DNA from 2 places in the Reinekea sp. genome. Region 1 is predicted to be linked to the other one. Evidence: predicted binding sites of a transcription regulator. Region 1 holds the regulator's gene; the other holds the start of a gene.
What was found. The regulator PhoB, encoded in region 1, activates phosphate uptake and scavenging genes when phosphate is short. The targets are predictions, from matches to a motif close to TGTCATANNNNTGTCANA.
Positions count from the first base shown of each region.

Region 2: the regulator PhoB is predicted to act here: its motif matches at 7,004-7,021, upstream of phnC (phosphonate ABC transporter ATP-binding protein).

Region 1 is NZ_CEYAVF010000006.1:39,356-50,801, reverse strand. It holds gene lpxL (LpxL/LpxP family Kdo(2)-lipid IV(A) lauroyl/palmitoleoyl acyltransferase) at 1-715, opposite strand, end outside; gene AC4FIC_RS04365 (hypothetical protein) at 824-976, shown strand; gene AC4FIC_RS04360 (RidA family protein) at 973-1,356, opposite strand; gene speA (biosynthetic arginine decarboxylase) at 1,542-3,446, shown strand; gene AC4FIC_RS04350 (adenylate kinase family protein) at 3,520-4,413, opposite strand; gene AC4FIC_RS04345 (HU family DNA-binding protein) at 4,666-4,938, opposite strand; gene AC4FIC_RS04340 (chorismate--pyruvate lyase family protein) at 5,210-5,773, shown strand; gene ubiA (4-hydroxybenzoate octaprenyltransferase) at 5,727-6,590, shown strand; gene phoB (phosphate regulon transcriptional regulator PhoB) at 6,679-7,386, shown strand; gene phoR (phosphate regulon sensor histidine kinase PhoR) at 7,383-8,780, shown strand; gene AC4FIC_RS04320 (hypothetical protein) at 8,822-9,628, opposite strand; gene AC4FIC_RS04315 (DUF3392 family protein) at 10,376-10,711, opposite strand; gene AC4FIC_RS04310 (bacteriorhodopsin-like) at 11,085-11,446, opposite strand, start outside.
Region 2 is NZ_CEYAVF010000018.1:53,987-65,432, forward strand. It holds gene AC4FIC_RS08900 (sodium-dependent bicarbonate transport family permease) at 306-1,247, shown strand; gene AC4FIC_RS08905 (extracellular solute-binding protein) at 1,526-3,526, shown strand; gene AC4FIC_RS08910 (LysR family transcriptional regulator) at 3,551-4,468, opposite strand; gene pobA (4-hydroxybenzoate 3-monooxygenase) at 4,655-5,866, shown strand; gene AC4FIC_RS08920 (GNAT family N-acetyltransferase) at 5,965-6,510, shown strand; gene AC4FIC_RS08925 (TIGR02450 family Trp-rich protein) at 6,594-6,809, shown strand; gene phnC (phosphonate ABC transporter ATP-binding protein) at 7,244-8,155, shown strand; gene phnD (phosphonate ABC transporter substrate-binding protein) at 8,281-9,273, shown strand; gene phnE (phosphonate ABC transporter, permease protein PhnE) at 9,374-10,204, shown strand; gene phnF (phosphonate metabolism transcriptional regulator PhnF) at 10,265-11,002, shown strand; gene phnG (phosphonate C-P lyase system protein PhnG) at 11,004-11,444, shown strand; gene phnH (phosphonate C-P lyase system protein PhnH) at 11,446-11,446, shown strand, end outside.

The DNA of each region.
Region 1 (11,446 bases):
TACCCGCCTGGGCCAGCTTGCTGGTCATGGTAATGGTCGCCGTCGGTACGCCAAAAAACGGCACAAAGACCGAGGCCTTAGGGCCATAGTCTTGGTCCGGTGCATACCAGACCGTGCCCCCCCTTTTAAGTGTGCGCAACAGACCCTTCATGTCTTTGCGCGCAATGGTCGCGGTGCTGTAGCGCTCCCGAGCTCGGGTCATAAAGTAATTAAACAGTGGGTTGTCGTCTTTGCGATAGACCAAAGAGTACTCGAAATGCTCAATAAACAGGGAGCCGGCGATATCGAGCGGACCAAAGTGCCCACCGAGTAAGATCACCCCTCGGCCCGTCGCACGCGCCTGATCCAGATGTTCCAAGCCATCGAGTTGCAAAGCCATACGCGGCTTGGGACGACACCAGGCTTGGGCCGTCTCAAAAAAATTTAGGATGTTTGCATAAAACACCTCGCGTACCAGGCGCTGCTGGGCAGGTGCATCGAGTTCAGGAAAACAGAGGCGAATGTTGGTGTGCGCAACCTTGCGTCGACTCGCGACCAAGCGATAGAGCAGCGCCGCCAAGGCGCGGCTGATCACTAGGCGCAGGCCCACCGGCAGCCAAGCCATCAGATATAGTCCAGCGATGCCTAGCCAGGTAGGCCAAAAGGCTGGCGCCCAAAAATCTCGAAACCGGTAGTATTCGGTGACCCGTGAATCCTTTTGGTTCTTTCGCTTAATTGGCCTGTTGCGGGCTTGACGCATGCATTAATAACTCATTAAATACCCTAGGCTTCGCAGTATGCCGTGCGCATCCGGCGACGGCAATTTTAAAGCCTAAGGGCCAATATGAAAAAAGCACTCCCCAAATTTCTGACCCGTCGGGTTGCGGCCCATCTAACCATCGCAACACTGCAGCAATGGCTGATAAAGGTGCAGGGTTGGCAAGATGCGCGCGCGGCGCTGAAGGCCCGAAAGTCGACCCTTAGCGATGACCGTTAACTGAGCACCAAAACGCCGTCAATCTCAATCGCTACGCCCTTGGGCAGCGCAGATACCTGAACGGCGGCGCGAGCCGGGTATGGCTGGGTAAAGTAGGTCGCCATTATTTCATTAACCAGGGCAAAATGACCCAGATCAATCAGAAAGATATTCACCTTCACCAGTTCGTTCATCGAACCGCCCGCCGCTTGGCAAACTGCACTGAGGTTTTTAAACACCTGGTGGATTTGCGCCGCCATCGCGTCGTCGAGCACGGTCATCGAGACGGGGTCGAGCGGAATTTGACCCGACAGATAGACCGTTTGGCCAACTTTGACCGCCTGTGAGTAGGTACCAATGGCGGCCGGGGCCGAGTCAGTATTTATAAATTCTCTAGTCATTTTGGGTCTCCTGTAAAAAAAGCTATTCTTCCGGATATATTTTCATAGACTATCGGTCATTGTATTGGACCCTGCGTGGCCCCATTAACCCGTCTTAATTTGGGCAATGACAATAGACTTACCGCATTTGGGGCTTTGTGCCAGCGTCATGACTGGTTGATTCATACGAAATTTAGAGGTTTACCATGAGCTGGACTGTAAAAGATGCGATCGAACTCTACAACATTAATCGCTGGTCTGAGGGGTATTTTTCGGTAAATGAAGCCGGAGACACCATCGTCAATGTCGCCAACAATATATCTCTAAAAGAGATCGTCTTGGCGGCTCGGAGTAACGGCTTACAGTTACCGCTATTGGTGCGTTTCCCACACATCCTGCATGATCGTGTGGCGCAAATTACCACGGCCTTTGCTAATGCCATTGCCAATGAGCATTATCAGAATGAATATCAGCCGCTCTACCCGATCAAGGTCAACCAGCAACGTCGCGTAGTCGAAGAGATCATCAACGGCCAACGCCTGGCGGGCACCTCACAGATTGGTCTGGAAGCCGGGAGCAAACCGGAACTGATGGCAGTGCTGGCCGAGGCCTCTAAGGGCCCGACCACCATTGTCTGCAACGGCTATAAAGATGAGGAATATATTCGTCTCGCCCTATCGGCCGAAAAACTCGGCCATCATGTCTATCTGGTAGTGGAAAAATCGTCGGAAGTGGACTGGATCCTCGACATTTCCGAGGAGATGAAGGTCCTGCCAAGGATGGGTGTGCGCGCACGCCTGGCCAGTACCGGCAAGGGTAAGTGGCAGAACACCGGGGGTGAGAAGTCGAAGTTTGGCCTCACCGCCTCGGAAATCATTGCGGTCACCGAACGCTTGCGGGCGGCCAACAAACTCGGCTGTTTTCAACTGCTGCATTTCCACCTCGGCTCTCAGATTGCCAATATTCGCGATATCCAGATTGCCTTGCGCGAATGTTCACGCTTCTATGTTGAATTGCGCCATTTGGACGTGCCGATTGGCATTGTCGATGTCGGCGGTGGCCTAGGTGTTGACTACGAGGGCACCCGCTCGCGCGAGTCGTGCTCGATGAACTATTCCACTCAAGAATACGCCAACAATGTGGTCTATGCCTTTCGCCAGGCCTGTGAAGTGGCTGAGCTGCCCCATCCAAAGATTTTTAGCGAATCCGGTCGTGCCGTCACCGCACACCATGCGGTGCTGATTGCCGATGTCGCCGAAGAAGAGACGCCGGATGTCACCGTGCCCGACAAACCCTTGGACGATGCCCCTAATATCCTCAAGGAACTGTGGTATTGCTACCAATGCACCCTGGTCCACGAGCGCCCCTATGCCGAGCTCTATCACGATGCCTGTTCGTTTCTCAACGACGTCCACGATGCTTATAACAATGCCACTTTAACGTTAGTCCAACGCGCCCACGCCGAAGAGATTACCCGTTCGATCAACAACATTATCCGCTTGCAACTCAACCCGGCAAAACGGGCCCATCGGGATATGGTCGACGACTTAAATGAGAAGATGGCGACCAAGCTGTTCGTTAACTTCTCGATGTTCCAGTCCTTACCGGACGTGTGGGGGATCGATCAGATCTTTCCCATCCTGCCCTTAACCGGCCTGGATCGAGAACCGTCTGTGCGCGGCATCGTGCAGGATATTACCTGCGATTCCGATGGCAAGATCGACTTTTATGTCGATGGCGAAGGGGTCGAGTCGACTCTGCCGCTACCCAATTGGCAACCCGATGAGCGGCCCTGGTTGGGATTCTTTATGGTGGGTGCTTACCAGGAAATTCTCGGCGATCTGCACAATCTGTTCGGCGATACCAACAGTCTTGATGCCGTTTTTGCGGAAAATGGCGAGCTACTGCTGCAAAATACCCGCAAAGGCGATTCCATTGAGCAGGTGCTGAATTCGGTTGGCTACAGTCGGGAAATGATGGTCAGTGCCTACCAGTCCCAACTGCAGGCGAGCACCATGAGTTTAACCGAACAGCAACACTTCGTTGATCAGTACCGCAAAGGGCTGAATCAGGTGACCTACCTCGAGCCGCGTCAAAAGGCAGCGCAGTAGCCTTAATGGGGTGGTCCCGACGGGACCATCCCGAACAGGCTGTGCCTAAGCCCGACGGCCTAGGTACCTGGCATCACTCTTTACTGTTACTCAGCAAGTCGTTTAGTACCACTCGCGGCACGCCCAGTGCACGTAACACGCTGCCCACAACCGCCTTAATCGAGGCTTCCAGATTGAATTTTGCACCCTGCTCGGTGACATCGAAGACCGGTTGATGGGCATCGATCAGGGCAATGCGATCGGACCCCAGCTTGGTTTTCATGAAATCCACGCTGGGCTGAACATTTTCGATATAAAACTGAAAACGTTTGTGCAGCGATTCGTTGTCGTCATCTTCACGCCCACGAGCCTGGGCTCGGGCCATCATTTCCTGGCGACTGATGCTTAAATGCAACACCTTCAAGACCGGAATATTCATCGAGTTCAAGAACGCCAACAGGTGTTCAGCGGCACGCTCAGTACGCGGGTAGCCGTCCAATATAAAGGACTCTTCTCGAGTCGAGCGAGCCTGCTCGATATGGGCCGCGACAAAATTCTCCGTCCAACGGTTAGGCACCAGTAAACCGTTCATGGTACAGAACTCTAACCATTGTAACTGGGAGGTAAAGCGGTCCATGTCGGGCTTGGCGAAGTACTTCTCGAGCGCCGCCTGGTAAGACAAGACCTTCTTGGTCAGGCTGGCGGTGCTGTCGACACAGTCAAAGATATTGGTCTTGTCGCTCAGGTCGTATTTGGTCGCCAACAATTCGGCAAAGGACGGATCTTCCTTGGCACCTCGAAAGGTACTGCGGAGAATTTCACCCATCGACAGGTGGGCTTCCGGGCGAATCGATAGGGTACGACACAAGGCACTGGCAACCTCGCCCTTACCGCAACTGGACGGTCCGGTCAGGATGATAACGCCAGGCTCGCGCACTCGAACCTTGTCGACATGCACCAAAGACGTCATTTGACTCTGCATTTCCATATTCCCCTCATTATCGAGCTATTGGCCACCCCATCGGGCAGTCTCTTTTGATGGCGCTGAACCGCCTTGGGCAAAACAGGCGCGATCTTCGCGATCTTTTAGTCCAAGTGCAAGCCTGATTCGCATTGCCGACGAAATTTAGCACAAGGCGGATAACAAGCCCAAAGCAGAGTATTGATAAGCCAAGACGAAATAAATAGTGGCCCATAAAAAAGGAGCCCCGGGGCTCCTTGATTTATTAATCTATACCGCTCAATTAACCGAATCTTTGAGCGCTTTACCCGCTTTGAAAGCGACGGTGTTGCTGGCAGGAATCTCGATCTCTTGCCCGGTCTGAGGATTTTTACCCTTACGTTTGGCACGTGAACGCGCTTCAAACGTGCCAAAACCCACTAGGGTTACGGATTCTTTCCTAGCAACAGTCTGGGTAATTTGATCCAGTAAAACGTTTAACACCTCACCGGCTTTATCTTTGGTTAGGTCTGCACGCTCGGCAATCACCGCTGCTAAATCAGGTTTTCTCATAGCCACTTCCTTTATTTCGTTTTTGTTATTAATCGTTTACCAACCAACTGCCCGTCCTCAAAGTAGTAGTGGCGGTACGGCTCGATTTTAAGATGACTCTAGACTACCCATCTTAGGGGGGTATTGCCAAGCCTTTGACAGCAAAAACCTGTCCATTTGACCTTAAATCGTCTCATTTTGACTCTAAATAGCGGTTGAATACCGATTTGCGGTGGTGGCGGGACCCTCTGCCGAGGTAAACTGCGACCCCCACCGTCGATAAATAGAAGCCGTGATAGACCCTGCGTTCGATACCAATTTTGACCCTGATACGTGCAATTATGATTGGCAAGGTCTTGCGACGGTGGAATCTAACCTGCCGAATGAACTCCGCTATTGGCTAACCTTGCCCACCAGCCTGACTCAGGCTCTGAAGCGGCGCGCTGATGACTTTTCAGTCGAGGTGCTCGAGCAACGTCAGATCAACCTGGCACTGCCGATCGATGGCTTTCACGATCAACAGGCGCCTTGCCCGATGTTTTCTCGCAAGGTGCTATTAAAGCAGGGGGATACGCCGTGGGTCGCAGCGCACACCCTGATTCCCTTGAGCAGTCTGGCAGGCGGGCTGAATCAGTTAACTCAGTTGGCCAACAAACCCTTGGGTGAGCTGCTCTTTGCCACCCCGGGTATGCGCAAGGATCATCTCCAGGTCTGCACTACGGGTCTGGGTTGGGGCCGCCGGGCGCGTTACCACTTGCATCACCAACCGTTATTGGTGAGTGAATTTTTTTTACCAGAATTGATACTCTATGAACACAAACGTCTTACATTACTACATCAAACTCACTCGACTTGACCGACCCATCGGCATTTACCTGCTGCTCTGGCCGACTCTAAGCGCGCTCTGGCTGGCCGCAGAAGGCTTTCCGGGTCTGCCCGTGGTGCTGATCTTCACCCTAGGAGTGGTGCTGATGCGCTCCGCCGGCTGCGTAATCAATGACTTGGCCGATCGTAAAATCGATGGCCAAGTTAAGCGCACCGTCGCGCGCCCCTTGGTCTCCGGACTGGTGGCCCCAGGGGCCGCCCTGTGGCTGTTTTTCGGCTTACTGGTGCTGTCCTTTGGCCTGGTACTCTTTACCAATGCGCGTACCGTTGGCATGTCGGTCGTGGCACTGCTACTCGCATCGACCTACCCCTTTATGAAGCGCCACACCTATCTGCCCCAGGTTGTCCTAGGGGCGGCCTTTGCCTGGGCCATTCCGATGGCCTATACCGCCTTAGCGGTGCCGCTGTCCGATGTCGCCTGGCTGCTGTTCAGCGCCACAGTTTTGTGGACCGTCGCCTACGACACCCTCTATGCCATGGTTGACCGCGACGACGATCTGAAGATTGGCATGCGTTCCACCGCGATCCTATTTGGCGATGCCGATCGCCTTATGGTTGGACTGATTCAGGCTCTAACCTGGGTTACCTGGTTGATTATTGGCTTTAAGGCCAATTTGGGACTCTTTTGGTGGATTGGCTTGACGATCAGCGCGGGGCTATTTGGCTACCAACAGTGGTTAATACGCACTCGCGAGCGCAGTGCCTGCTTTGCTGCCTTTTTGAACAACCACTGGATCGGCATGGTATTATTTGTCGGGTTGGCGCTAAATTACCTAGTCGATATTTGACAACAATAGGTCGGGTGTCACATTTATGTCATCAAAGCTTCGTTAAATGTTCAAATTACCACTCAACAAAGCAAACGAGGCAAGCTGTATGTCGACCCGAACGATCCTAATTGTTGATGATGAGGCCGCCATTCGAGAGGTGCTGGTCACCGCCCTTGAAATGGCCGGCTACCGTACGATCGAAGCGGCCAATGCCCAAGACGCGCACAGTCTGGTCGTCGACCAGAAACCCGATCTGATTTTACTTGACTGGATGATGCCTCAGGTCAGCGGTGTCGAACTGGCTCGACGCCTCAAGCGTGACCCCTTGACCGCTGAGATTCCCATTATTATGCTCACCGCCAAGGGCGAAGAAGACCACAAGATCTCTGGCCTGGAAGCCGGTGCGGACGATTACATCACCAAACCCTTCTCCCCGCGTGAGCTGGTGGCGCGGTTAAAAGCGGTACTGCGGCGCTCGACGCCAGCGGGCATCGAGGCGCCCATTGAGGTCAATGGCCTCAAACTGGACCCCAACTCTCATCGGGTTACCACCTTGGATGCTGAGCTGACCATGGGGCCAACCGAGTTCCGTCTATTGCAGTATTTTATGAGTCATGCCGAGCGTGCCTATACCCGCGGGCAACTGCTCGACCAGGTCTGGGGCGGCAATGTGTATGTCGATGAACGCACGGTAGATGTGCATATTCGCCGTTTGCGCAAAGCCTTAGGTGACGAACACAAACTATTAATCCAAACTGTGCGCGGAACCGGTTACCGGTTTTCAACCAAGGTGAATGAAACGGACAATACATGATTCGAGATTTACGACGCAGCCATTACCGCCAACTCACCCTATCTCTGCTCGGGGCCGCCATAGTGGGGGCTTTTTTTGGCTACCCGTGGGTCTTTCTCGCCGTCTCAGCGATCGGCTATCTGATCTGGATCTCCTATCAACAGCACCGCTTGATCGCCTGGCTCATCTCCGGGGCGCGCAAAACACCACCAGAAGCCGTTGGTCTATGGGGGGTTATTTTTGACCATCTATACCGGGTGCAGCGCGATCATCGCAAGCAAGTCGGTAATTATCGCGAGGTGGTGCAGCGGATGCGCTCTTCGACCGAGGCGCTGGCCGACGGCATCATGCTGTTGGATGACAATGGCCATATTCAATGGTGGAACAGCGCCGCCCGGGATCTGTTAAACCTGCGTAAGGAAGACAGCGGCCAAATGCTGATCAACCTGCTGCGGGAACCGAAATTCATCAAGTTCTACCGCAAGAATTTGCATCGCGAACCGATTACACTAGATAATCCCGCCCGCCTAAATTGTCATATCCAGGTCATGATGACAGTCTTTGGTAAAGGCGAGCGCTTGATCGTGCTGCGCGATGTCACGCGTTTGCAGCAACTGGAATTGATGCGCCAGGACTTTGTCGCCAATGCGTCCCACGAGCTCAAAACACCGCTAACGGTCTTTAAGGGACACTTAGAAAATATCCTCAGCTTTGCCGACAACCTGAGTCCCCCGGTCACCAAGGCCCTGCGCAGCATGAGTAAGCAAACCCAACGGATGAATAACCTGGTCACCGATCTACTGATGTTGACCCGGCTCGATGCCGCCACCAGCAGCACCGAGGGCCAGGCTATCGACGTGGCGGCCATGCTGGCGCAGATCCAGAGCGATGCCCTGGAGCTGTCTGGGGAAAATGCCCACCTGATTAGCGTTGACTGCCAGTCGACTTGCCAACTCCTCGGCAGCCCCGGGGAAATACGCTCCGCGCTCAACAATCTGGTGTTTAATGCGGTCCACTACAGTCCCGCTGGCAGCCAGATCGACATCTGCTGGAAAAAGACAGCCAGGGGCGCTGTGTTGAGTGTGGCGGACCAGGGGCGAGGCATTGAGCAACATCACATTCCCCGCCTAACCGAGCGTTTCTATCGTGTCGACAGCGGTCGTTCGAGCGACACCGGGGGCACCGGTTTGGGCTTGGCGATCGTCAAACACGCCCTACAACATCACGATGCCCGACTCGATATCAGCAGCCGAAGCAACCGCGGCTCAGTGTTCAGCTGTATCTTTCCTGAAGAACGGCTGATCGACCCCACGGCAGAGGAACCGGATGACAGCGTTGCACCGGACGCTAACGAGGCAGAGATCTCGACTGGGGACCACAGCGTGGCATTGCTCGATCCAACCCAGGCCAGCTAAACAAGCTATGTTAGGTCAGTGAGCTGGCTCGCGCCGTGTCATCAGGTCTTGGCGTAGGGCTTAGCAACCAACTGCCAACGCTGCGGATCGGGCAGCACCTCAAGCAGTTCCACGTGCCGATAGCGCAAATCCTTTGCCACCAAGTCTCGTAAAGCCTGCTTAATCCCCGGCGGCGTATTGATTGATGTATAGATCTGGCTGATGGCACTTTCTGGCAGGTGGATGTCCGCCGGATTGCCATAGGCCACGCGCCATTCATCGCGACCTTGGTTTTCAGCATGGTCGCAAAAGAAACCCGGCAGGGGATTATCGGCGTTGACCGTAAAGCGGTGCTCAGCGCCATAGCCAACCTTACGCAGCAGCACTGGCGTGCCAGGGGTCGGCGAAAACATCGCATTGGTACTATTCAGTGCCAAACAAATACCCGATTGATCGGCCGCTAGGCTTGACCATCCGAAATGACTCAAGGCGCTGCTAAACAGCCGCAAGTAACCAATTTTTTCCAGTCTGCGTCTGCTGTAGGCCAAGTCGGTCGGTTTACGGTTGGCTAGGGCCCGTGCCTGGATAGTGTCGGCTAACCGATCGCCCTGGGCTTGGAAGGCTTCTAACGAGAGGATCTGACGAACATTGTCGGGCAGTTGGAGGTATTCCCGGACCATTTCGGCCTGGAACTCCTCGACGCTGACCGCCTGAGTGCGGTGGTCTTGCCATTGGTCGAGATCGATATAGGGCGCGAGTACACTCAGATCGACTTGCAGAGGCAAGAGCGCACTCTTCAGCACCCCCAACAGGGATACATCGCCATACAGGAACAACACCGTTTGGTCAGTTGACTTCACACCTAACATCGCTACAACCTAGGTTATTAGTTGGAAAACAGGGCTCAGTTCAACCCACCAAACAGATTAGTTGAGCCAACTGTTCATTACCCGCCTTGAGCAAGAATTCTGCCGCAAACGCCCGACGCTTTGTAAGAGATCACCTACAAATACTGTGCGCTTAACGGAGATTCTTACACACCACGGCTTATAGTAGCGCCAAAAGCCTTTAAAATGAAGGGATCGCCCGCACGCACTATTTGGCCCATTCCAGGCCGCATCCTGAGCGGCCTCAAACTGCCCTATACTGGTCCCAGTTCAGGACGAACCGAGTAATAGAGCGCCACCGGAGGGCAGATGGGCATGAGGCCGATCGGGATAACGCGAGCACGTGAAACGTGCTAAAGCCTAGGACGGGCTGGAACGGACTCCCATGGATCACCACAGAACGAGGAAGCGCTAGGACGGCGGCATACCATTGGATGGTCGGATTGGCAGGATGCTGATCGGCATTAGAGCCCGGATTGAGTGATCAGAAAGGGCCAAGGACGGCACCGTACCGGCGCAGCTGCAAAGGCTGTGCCGGTGTTCAGGATGAACACGACCCTTCACGGATGAAACGGCAACGGTACTGGATGTACGGCAATTCGCAGGATGCGGGCCGACCACAACGGGTTCGTGGATGAACAACCAAGGCTTACGACGCCAGGGGAAAGCTTGCTTTCCCCTTTTAATATCGCCCGCAATGCCATCTGCACCGTGGCCACCCTGCTCGGCTCATCCCTTGCGGCTGCGCCGCTCCGCCAACAAACCCAATAACAAGAAGGCAGCGACCACCAGCATCCCCAACCAAAGACTGCCGGCCGTCAGAATGACTCGCCGCACCAGTGGGATCAAATAGAGAATCGCCGCGCCATAAGCGAGTACACACAGCGCGACGAATATCAGGGTGCGCACGATAAAGTGCGCACCGCGCACCAGCACCCAAACCGCACGATTCAGCCGCGCACCGAAGATGGCCATCAGGGTCAGCACCAAGGTTGAAGCGATAAAAGTTAGATGGGGCACAAACCAACTGGAAAGTTCCGTTAGCATTAGGGTAATTAGGTCCATGGATTCGCTCGAGTGGGGTGGCAGGATTAAAAGGGGCGATCTGGCAGCCAGTGCGCAGCGGCCGATTCGCGAGCAAAGTGTAACCCGCCTAGCCCAAAACGCAAAAACCCCCGCGCCTTATGGGCTACGAGGGTTTATTACTTTGGTGCTGGCGCCGAGGGTATAACTCCAAACCTACTGATGACAAGTCAGGCCTCTTGGGCGCCTACCGAGGTCATGCAGAAGCCACTGGCCTCTATCAACCGAGGTTTGAGGTAGAAAAACACCACTGCAAGTGCAATTTCCCTTTCATTGGCAACTCAAGCCACCTCGCAACGGGGTACCGTTTGAGGTGCTTTATAGCCGATTTATAACCCCTTCAGCACATCTGCCGTTAGGCTTTACTTGACTCTGAGTCTGCTACCGCAGCAGCCCAGATAATCACGCCAAATCCAATCTTGTTCACAAAGTCGGCTAAATTGTAAACGACATTGAGTGTTACCGGGTCAGCACCGCCGCCCATGTAGCCAACAAAATAGCCGATCGGATAGATAGACCAACCCACCGTTACGCATAAAAGCATCCACTTATAAGCTTTCTGTACGTGAACATTTGAAAGTCCCGCGTTGATCTGACTCGCTTCGCCCTTGAAGATTTCCCAAACGATGAATCCCCATCCCAACATTGATGGGAAAAATGCTACCGTTGGATTCATCATGCCAGTTTCACCAAGGAAACCAAAGCCAAGCATGGCAA
Region 2 (11,446 bases), on a different contig from region 1:
ATCTTGTTCGGCGTGCTGCGCTTAATAGAGGCTGGGTAAGTCTTCAAACCCTAGAGCGTCCGGCCTGGGGCCTTGGCAGTTCCGACACAGCGATTAACCAACCAAATTCTACCTTGTTCACCGTTGCACCTATTTGATAAGTAATTATCAAAAAGGCTTTGTGGTGAAAATAATAGTATGCCGCTCTGGTTCCCTTGAAGTGGGCTCTGGTTTCCTTGAAGTGGGCGCTGGCACAACACTAATAGAATTTTTGGCCGCTCATCCCCGAGTGGCTGTAACAACTGAGACATTAAATTGGAGACGTAATGCCCGATATCGTAGTGATGTTTTTTATGCTTGGATTGGTCGCCGGTATCGTCCGCTCGGATTTAGCCGTGCCAAAGGCGACTTACCAAACCTTGAGTTTGTTGCTGATGTTAACCATCGGCCTTAAGGGCGGGATGGCTCTATACGGCAATATGGGTTGGCAAGTCCTGCCGGAATTACTAACCGTGATGGCCTTGGGTGCTTTGATACCGGTACTCATTTTCCCCATCGTACGCAAAGTCATCGGTTTGAATTTGGCAGACAGCGCGAGTATTGCCGCTCATTATGGTTCCGTCAGTGCCGGCACCTTTGCCGTGGCGCTGGCTTATGTCGAAGCCCGCGGTTTGGTTCTGGCCCCAGAAGTGACCCTGTATCTTGTTGCAATGGAGCTGCCCGCTATTGTTGTCGGTCTGTTGATTTATCGTCGTTTTCAAAAGCGGACCGTTGGCGTGGTAAAGCCGACGATGGCCAAACTGTGGCATGAGGCCTTTACCAACCAGGGTGTCATATTGCTGTTAGGCGGCGTAGTAATTGGTCTAATGTATGGACCGATAAAAGGCGCTGCCGTAACCGATTTGTATACCGGTGCCTTCAAGGCGGTACTGGCGTTATTTTTACTGGACATGGGCTTAACCGCCGCATCAACATTGAGACCCTTTCCTCTGCATCATTGGCGCTTATTAACTTTTGCCTTGATCGCCCCGCCAATATTGGCGGTGATCGGCATCACCGCCGGTAAATTGCTCGGCATGTCCGAAGGCACCTTGATTATCGTTGCCAGCTTGACCGCCAGTGCATCTTATATTGCTGCGCCAGTAGCGATAAAAGGCGCGATACCCGAGGCTGATATCGGCCTGGCGATGTTAGCCGCTCTTGGGCTTACTTTTCCGCTCAACGTCCTAGTCGGAATTTCGTTTTATCATTACTTAATTTTGCTGTGATCGCTGCTTGAAAAGCTAATTTAAAAATCACCCAAAGCAGAACCCTGGCTTAAGCCTCGATAGTCAATTGACGCTCTATCGAGGTGTTTGTCCCGTAGGCAAGCGTGACGCCTAAGTCCGGTTATTCATCGCTCCTCGGCGCTGGTTAATTGCCAAGGTCGGTTTGACGAATAGCCAATACTAAACTAGGTTAAGCCGCACATGGAAATACGCTATGCGCGGGGGTATTGGATGTTCACAAAAAATGGCTGCGGGCCACAAACGCTGTTCAATGCCTTATGAAAATTCTCAATCTGCTTTTTTTTAACCTAATGTCTTTGCTCTGTGTAGCGGGTTATGCTGAGCCAAACCTTAGGTTGTCATCTTACGATCTACCACCTTACATCGGCCAAAACCTAAACAATCAGGGTGCCCTCTATGAGATCGTAACGGCGGCGTTTGTGCAGGCAGAGCGCCGTGTCGAGATTGATTTTTTCCCCACCACTCGGGCCATTAACTTCGCCTTGATCGGAGAGTATCAAGCCGTTTTCCCCGTGACCTATGATGCCGTGATGAGCGGAAAGTTTTTGGTGTCCGAGCCCATCGCCTCATACCAGCTGGGTTTGTTGGGTAAAAAAAGCATCGAGGCCTCAGGCGCTAAAATTTCAGAAGCGACCACTATCGCGGTGCTGCGCGGGTCCATATCGGAACAGGCGAAAATTGCCTTTGCGCCGGCCCAGTTTTTATATGTTAGCCGCAACGAACAAGCCATGAAGATGTTGTATGCCGGGCGTGTTAACTACGTACTCATAGACAAGTTCAACGCCGCCGACCTGATGGTCGATCAGTTCCCCTACATGATTGGGCAATTTACCTTTCCAAAGCAGTTTATTGAAAGCATCGATTTGTATGTGGCGTTTTCAAAAAAATCGGCCCAGGCTCAGGAGAATTTGGCATCCTTTAATAGTGCGCTTAAGCAACTCAAGGCCCAGGGCGTGATCGACTCGCTGATGAATCGCCACGGCCTGTTGTTGTTTGAGCAGTCTGCCGAGCACAAGGTATTGCGCATCGCCACGGTAGCGAATGGCGATATGGTACTGATGCAACGCCTGTCCAGGGAATACGAGCAACTGCATCCGGCTATCCGGCTTGATTGGCGCGTATTAGATGAGTCTATTTTACGGCGACGGTTGTTGAGCGACTTAGCCATCGGCGAAGGCCAATACGATGTGATGACCATTGGTTCCTATGAGGTGCCGGTGTGGGACAAACAAAATTGGCTGTCGCCGTTAACGGACTTGCCCGAGGACTATGATCAAGCCGATCTGATCGATGTGATCCGGGACAGTCTGTCATACAACGGCGAGCTCTACGCCTTGCCCTTTTATGGCGAGAGTTCGATGACCTATTATCGCCGCGATCTGTTTGACCGAGCCGGTCTCACCATGCCCGCGGAACCTACCTGGGAGCAGATCCGAACCTTTGCCGCAACACTGCATGCGCCCGATGAGGGTATCTATGGGTTGTGTTTGCGTGGCAAGGTCGGATGGGGTGAGAATATTACCAATATAGGCACTCTGGTAAATACCTTCGGCGGGCAGTGGTTTGATCTGCAATGGGTACCCCAATTGGATACGCCAGCCTGGCACCAGGCGGTGAATGTCTATGTTGATCTGGTTCAATCGTTCGGGCCACCCGATACCTATAAAAATGGCTTTTCTGAGAACCTTAGGCTGTTTGCCGAAGGGCATTGCGCACTGTGGGTCGACGCGACGGTCGCCGCCGGACTGCTGTTTGATGCCGGTCGCTCCACGGTGGCCGATACGGTATGGTTTGCGCCGGCGCCTGTGGCCCTTACGCCGAAGGGGTCGGCCTGGTTATGGGCTTGGTCATTGGCCATCCCCTCATCGTCTAAGCTACAGGCCGAGGCAAAAGACTTTATCGCCTGGGCCACGTCTAAGGACTATATCAATAGGGTGGCCGAGTACGAGGGTTGGCTAGCCGTGCCGCCCGGTACGCGCAAGTCGACCTATGCCAATAAAAACTATCGCCAGGCTGCGCCCTTTGCCGACTATGTATTTGACGCCATTAACAGTGCTAACCCTCGGGATGCCACCCTAACGGCCAATCCCTATACCGGCATACAATTTGTCGCGGTGCCGGAATTCACCGCAATCGGTAATTTTGTCTCGCAGAGCATTAATGCGGTGCTGCAAGGTAAGCTGACGGTCGACCAAGCGCTAGCCAAGTCTCAGGCATTTACGCTGGACGTTATGAAAAATGCCGGAACGGCTCAGTAGAACTGCCCGGCAGCAGAGACGCTGTTACAGCTCCAGTTCGGCCAAGCGCAGTTTGTTGTGCGCCACCCGGGTGAGGATGGTGGCCAGGTGTCCGGCCATCAAGGTCATCGGGCTGTCTTTGCGATGAATGATGTAGAGCGGATAGCTGGGGATACCCTGCGCGATGGGCACCTGAATTAGGTGGTCGGCATACTGCGGTACCTGGGTCAATTTGGCCGGTAGCAGGGCCACTGCATCGGCGGCAAACAGAAACCCCAGCGTGCTGGTCAACGAAAAGCATTCCATGGTCGGCGTGGGGGTCGATAGGCCGGCGGCCTCAAATACCTTGACCACGAGTGGACTCAGGCTGGCACCGGCGCCAATGTGTATCCAGTTGGCCTGCTCCAACTCAGTCAGGGTGGTGCAGGCGGCAAACCGGCTTTGGGCGTTGGTGACCACGGCCATCGGCATGGTTTCAAGCACCTCAATGCTAAATTCACTGGCTGGTAGTGGCTCCCACAGCGGGCAAACCGCGAAATCGATCTGACCGCTGCGCAGTTGTTCGACCGCCACGGCCTGCAGTCCTTCATAGATCTCCAACCGGGTCGCCGGAAACTGGTGTTGAAATAGCCGCACGGTTTGCGGAATGAGATCCACCGTGGAGGCCGGTGCCACCGAGATGCGCACCACACTGTCGAGCGCCCCGCGCAGCTGGTCCATCTCCGCGCGCGCGCGTTCGGTCTCATTGACGATGGTGCGGGCGCGCACCAGAAAGTGCTCGCCATAGCGGGTCAGTTCAATGCCCTGTGCGCTGCGCACCATTAGGGGCACACCCAGTTCCGCTTCTAAGGCCCGGATCTTCTTCGATAGGCCGGGCTGGGAGCGGTTGAGCTGCTTGGCACCGGCGCGGATGCTGCCGCCGTCGACCACGGCAATAAAGGCCTCAATAAGTTCCAGCTTCACAATGCGTTCTCCCTAGGCTATATCAATTAGTTATCACTAAGCGTAAATGGGTATCTTTTGGAATAGTAATGCCAATGGTACGTTTTGGCTATGACTTGTGTGCAGCGATACTCGCTTGGGCCGATACGGTTCGATCACACAGGGATCACCTAACAATAATTGCCTAGCACAAAGTGGAGCGTATTCATGACACAGACCCATAAGACCCAGACCCCGGTTCTGAAAACACAGGTGGCCATCATCGGCGGTGGCCCGTCGGGCATGCTCTTGTCGTTGTTGCTCAGCAAAGAAGGCATCGACAACGTGGTGCTGGAACGCTCCAGTCGTGACCATGTCTTAGCGCGTATCCGCGCCGGGGTCTTGGAGTGGGGCAGTGTTGAACTGTTGCGTCGGGCCGGCGTCGGCGCCCGCATGGACCGTGATGGCCATGTGCACAACGGTACACGCGTCGCCTGGCAGGGTGAACATACCATGCTGATCGATTCCAAAAAATGGACCGGTAAATCCTTTATGGCCTACGGCCAATCCTATGTGACCGAGGATCTCTATGCCGCGGTATCCGAGATCGAGACCCCGGTGTTGCACGATGTCAGTGATGTGCAGCTGCATGAGCTGACCGGTGCCAGTCACGTTACCTTTGTGCAAGACGGGGTCGCGCAACGACTCGATTGCGACTTTATTGCCGGCTGCGACGGTTTTCACGGCGTGTCGCGCCAAGCCATACCAGCCAGCGTGCAAAAGAACTATGAAAAGGTTTATCCCTTCGGTTGGTTGGGTGTCTTATCGGAAACCCCGCCCTTACCCGACCTCTGGTATGTGCAGCACGAACGCGGCTTTGCCCTCGCCTCGCAACGCAGTGCAATGCTCAGCCGCTATTATGTGCAATGCCCAATCACCGATCGGGTCGAAGACTGGTCCGATGAACGGTTCTGGAACGAACTGATCGCCCGTTTTCCGCCGGAGATTGGCAGTGCCATTATCACCGGCCCCTCGATCGAGAAGTCGATTGCTCCGTTGCGCAGCTTTGTCACCGAACCGATGCGCTATGGCGCCTTGTTTCTGTGCGGCGACGCGGCGCACATCGTGCCACCCACGGGCGCTAAGGGCCTGAACCTGGCCTTGTCGGATGTCTACTATCTGTGGCGCGGCCTGACTCAGCACTATCAGCAGGGCAGTGATACCTTGCTCGATCGTTATTCTGAGGTCGCGCTCGATCGTGTTTGGAAAACGGAACGTTTCAGCTGGTGGATGACGTCTTTATTACACGTCTTTCCCGAGCAATCGAGCTTCGACCATCGAACCCAAGCCGCCGAGCTCAATAGCATTCTGGCCTCAGAACACGCCCAAGCCTGGCTGGCCGAGCAGTACGCCGGCTTCCCGGTTGAAGATTGGGGTTGAATCCCTATAGCCCTTTAAGCAGTCGTTAGACTGTGACAATGGGCCGAAGCGGCAGATTGCTTGGTTAAAAACAGCAACCGGAGTGTTATGGTTATCCCGTGTCGGCGTATCCTGCCGTCTCTGTTAACTGGGAATATATGACCATGATGTCCGACCTTAGGCTGCGCAATGTCACCGAACGGGATCTGGAGCGCTGTTTCGCTATAGAACAGATTGCCTATGCCGGTGATGAGGCGGCCAGCAAAGAAAAAATCCTTAAACGCATTCGGCAATACCCCGAAGGTTTTATTGTCCTGGAAAATGATCACGAGGTGATCGGTTTTATCAATTGCGGGGCAACCGACAGGGTAGAGATGGCCGATGATGAATTTAAATCGTTGGTCGGGCATGATCCCAAGGGGAAGAAGATAGTGATTATGTCGGTCGTGGTGCATCCGGACTACCAGCAGCAGGGCATGGCCGGCCGGCTGCTGGTGCACTTTATTGACGCCATGCGAACGCTGGGTAAAACCGACCTATACCTGATGTGCCAAACTGAATTGATCGATCTCTATGCCCGCTATGGATTCGTTTATCTGACCGAATCGGCCTCCGATCACGGCGGTCTGAGCTGGCACGAGATGCGCTTAACGCTCTTACCCTAAGGCGGCGCCAAAAAGGCGCAGCCACCCTGATCCAACTGGGATCGGGTCGAGTATCTATAGCCGAACCCGTCTTTGGAGTCCCGATGAACCAACTCAATCCCAAAAAACTGCTCAACAGCAAATGGACGGCCGTGCAGCCACGCGAAAAAGAAAAGCACTTCCGGATCAGTGAAGTCGAGTTTGACGAGGAAGGCGTGGTAATCGATTGCTTTATCGAGGCGGTCGTGTCGAATAACTTCTACGCCATTCAATGGCAAGACCTTAAAGACAGCACGCGCTGGCTGCAAGGCTGGAAGTAGCACTATTGGCATAGGCACTGTTGGGTTCAATCTATTCGACTGCGCTCGGGCCGTTTGCCACTAAAGCGTCTATTACGCAAAAAACTCTAATGCCTGTTGTATAAAAAATGCATAACCGCCCACGCCCGGCCAACCCTGTTGGCCCATTCAGTAGCTTTGGGTCAAAACTACACACCCCTCAGCTATGCCCTCAATATGACAGCTGTGTGACAACCCCATTACAGCCAGCCCAATCCCCACCGGCCCAATCCCCCCGCAACCCCCGATCTTCCTAGACCAGTCAAATTTCGCCCTGCTTTGGGGTAGGTCATGCCGACGAGGCGATTCATCAGAATGTACTCTTAGGTGCATAAAAGTTTCATCCTTTGGTCACTGGAACGTCAAATACACTCGCTACTGTTGTCTAGACAAATTAACAACAACAGGCAAACGCCATGAGTACTCAAAGTGTCTACCGCAGCCCATCGGCCTCAGAAACTGTTCCTGCTATTGGTTCGGTTAATCGGGCAGCCTTGGTCGGCGCATCACAATCAAATCAGGGTGCAAAGCGCCCGGCTATAGAAATTCGTGGTGTCAGTAAGACCTTTATTCGCGGCACTCGGGCGATCGATGACCTTAGCCTGACGGTGCACCGTGGTGACATGGTGGCCTTAATTGGTCCTTCGGGCTCGGGTAAATCGACGCTGTTACGGCACATCAATGGCCTAACCTACGGTGATCGAGCTGAGACGTCGGACGACATCAGCAGCATCGCCGTCATGTCGAACTATACCCAGCAAGGTGGCAAACGCACCACCCATACCCAGCCAAGCCGTAAGAAAATTGGTTACATCTTTCAGCAGTTTAACTTGGTCAATCGACTGTCGGTTTTAACCAATGTTCTGGTCGGTGGCCTCGGCCATATGCCGGTCTGGCGGGCGACGCTGGGTTGGTTTTCCGCTGCCGAGAAGAGTCAAGCATTGACTGCTCTGGCGCGGGTGGGGATGGCTGAATTTTGTCACCAACGGGCCAGTACCTTATCCGGTGGCCAGCAACAACGTGTTGCCATTGCTCGAGCATTGATGCAAAAGGCTGACATTATCTTGGCCGATGAACCGATCGCTTCGCTCGATCCGGTGGCAGCCAGAGTGGTTATGCAAATTCTCAAAGACATAAACGAACACGATGGTAAGACGGTGGTCGTGACCCTGCATCAAGTGAACTATGCCACCAGCTATTGTCAGCGTGTGGTTGCCTTAAAAAAAGGCAAACTCTATTTCGATGGACCGGCCGCAGAATTGACCACAAATCGTCTCGGCTCGCTCTATGAGGCCAATGAAATAGAAGAGCTGTTGGCCGGCGGATAATCACAGTTTTCCTGCGGTGTTGACGGCGGTCGAATGTGCGGTGTCATCGTGCGATCGATCGAAGTCAGGACCAAGCATGATCTTAAAACGTTTTATAAACCTACCAACCATACTTAGGAGCACCGATGTTAAAAAATGTCTTCAAAACCACAGCGGCCAGACTGCTGGCGGCAACAGCTCTGCTGAGCCCCATCGTCCAGGCGGAAACCGCTGAATTGAACTTTGGCATTATTGCCACCGAATCGACCCAGGGTTTGAAAGACCAATGGATGCCGTTTCTCAACGATATGAGCGAAAAATTGGGGGTTAAAATTAATCCTTTCTTCGCCTCTGATTATGCGGGTGTCATTCAAGCGATGCGTTTTGATAAGGTCGACCTGGCCTGGTACGGCAACAAGTCGGCAATGGAAGCGGTTGATCGGGCGGGCGGCGAAATTTTCGCGCAGACCGTCGACGTCATGGGCAATCCGGGTTACTGGTCGTTATTGATTACCCACCAAGACAACACCGAAATAAACAACGTGGCCGATATGTTGGCCAACGCAGGCAGTCTCACTTTCGGTAATGGTGATCCAAATTCCACCTCGGGTTACCTGGTGCCGTCTTACTATGTTTGGGCCAAAAATGGCGTTGAGCCGAACAAGATATTTAAACGCACGATGAACTCGAATCATGAAACCAATGCGCTGTCAGTGGCGACCAAGAAAGTCGATATCGCTACCAATAACACTGAAAACATGGCCCGAATCCAAGAAAATTTCCCGGATCGTTTTAACGATATAAAGGTCATTTGGAAGTCACCGTTGATTCCATCGGATCCCATTGTTTGGCGTAAAAATCTGGATGAAGCCACCAAATCTGCAATCTATGACTTCATTATGAACTACGGCAAGACTGGCGACGCGCAAGAATTAACCAATCTCAATAATATTGGATGGGCGCCCTTTAAAGCGTCGAGCGATTTGCAATTGTTGCCGATCCGCCAATTGGTCTTATACAAAGAACTGATCCGATTAACGGCCAGCGATATTAAGACCAAAGAGACTGATATAGCGGCCATCAATGCCCAGTTAGGCGAATTGAACCGCATGATGGCGGCGTTGGAAGCACAGCAGTAAGGTTGCCCGCAGGGCGGACCCGCTCTGGCAATCAAACCCCAACCTGAGCAGCAGCGACCTTTTAGGGTCGCTGTTATTCGGCACAAAATCTGGACAACCTATGACCGCTCATCAAGCCATACCCACCCAACCGTCCAACACCGCTGCTACGCAAATGCATTACAGCTCGATCAATCGCTGGCGCGCCCTACGTTCATTGGTGCTTTGGCCCATGGCCGCACTGGTTTTAATCTGGGCCTGGCAGGGTGCTGAAATGGACTTTGGCATGCTGATTCGGGATCGCGCCAATATAGCGATACTGGCCGGTGATTTTTTTCCGCCCAATTTTCAAAACTGGAAGTTCTATGTCGCCGAGATGCTAGTGACTATACAGGTCGCCATCTGGGGCACTCTGCTGGCGGTTATTTTGGCGGTACCCTTTAGTATTCTTAGTGCCGAAAATCTGGTGCCAGTCTGGGTCTATCAGCCGATTCGACGTCTTATGGATGCTGCGCGCGCTATTAATGAGTTGGTGTTTGCCATGTTGTTCGTGGTCGCCGTGGGCCTCGGTCCGTTCGCTGGCGTGATGGCACTTTTTATTCACACTACCGGCGTGCTTGCTAAGTTATTTTCCGAAGCCATTGAGGCTATCGAGCCGGGTCCGGTTGAAGGCGTTCGTGCCGTCGGTGCCAATGGCTTGCAGGAAATTATTTTCGGGGTGATTCCCCAGGTTTTACCGCTGTGGATCTCCTACACCCTGTATCGATTTGAATCGAACCTTCGCTCGGCCACGGTCATTGGCATGGTGGGTGCCGGCGGTATCGGTGTGGTGTTATGGGAATCGATGCGCGGTTTTCAGTTCGCCAATACCTGCGCCATTATTCTGATCATCATTCTCGCCGTGTCGCTGCTCGATATTCTTTCCCAATTCATTCGCAAGTCGTTTATCTAAGGGCACCCGATGCAGGCTCAGGCGCTTAATATAGAAACCTGTCTAGACAAGCCAGATGGTATGGCCGCTGACCCGATATATCGGCAGGTAGCCCTGTTGCTGGAACAGGATATTAGAAGCCATTTAAAACCGGGCGATTTGTTAGCGTCCGAGATGAAACTGGCGAGCCGTTTTAAAGTCAACCGCCATACGGTACGGCGTTCGATCGATCAATTGGTACGTGCCGGCCTGGTCGTAAAACAACAGGGACGGGGCACCCAGGTGGTCTCCAATCAGATCGAATACCTGCTCAACCCAGCCGGTAAGTTTACTAAAAATTTGACCGAGAAAGGCAAGTCGAGTCAAGCACTGTTGCTCGCTACGCGTTCCTACACGGTCGCCACTGTGCCAGCCGGGATAGGGCGTATCTTTGCGCTCCAGTATCCGGCCGGTGGCACCCTGATGGAATTGCAAACGCTGCGCTTTATGGAACAGGTGCCGGTCTGTTTGATTCACCATTACGTGTGGGCGCAGGCGCTGCCCGGTATCGCGACCAGCTATAGCGGGGGGTCGCTGCACCGCCACATCGAAAATCATTATCAACGCACATTGCAGCGCAGTCAGATTCAGTTTTCGGCCGTCCTCGCCACCAACCGGCAGGCGATTCACTTGAAGTGCGCGGTCGACAGTCCGCTGGCGATAGTGCAATCGGTCAATCACGATCAACAGAGTCGGACGTTGGTGGAAGTATCGGTGAGCTACTCCCGCCCCGACCGGCTGCAATATCAAATCGATTTCAATACCACGGAGGTCAGCTGATATGAGCCGACAAGAGTACACCCGCAGTCAATGGCAACGTCTGTTTGCCCTGGCCAATGAACACGACTTACAGGATCTGTATCAGCACGCCGACTGGGCCGCGCCTTATGAACTCAGCCAAGGGCCCGAGACCGGACTGGTGACAGTGCGTGGTCGGGTTAGTGGCGACGGCGCGGCCTTTAATTTGGGCGATGCCAGTGTCACCAAAACGCAGGTGGTGCTGCACGATGGCACCCGCGGTTTTGCCATGACCCTGGGCGCGAATGCCACTCATTCATTGCTGGCCGCGTTACTCGATGCCGCCATGCAGGTACCGCAAGCGGTGCGTCTGGCCGTGCCGATGCGCCAGTTGGCCGCCACTTTGGCGCAGCGTCATGCCGCGCGCCAGCAGCAAATAAGTAGCACCAAGGTTGATTTTTTCACTCTGGTGCGAGGAGATTGATA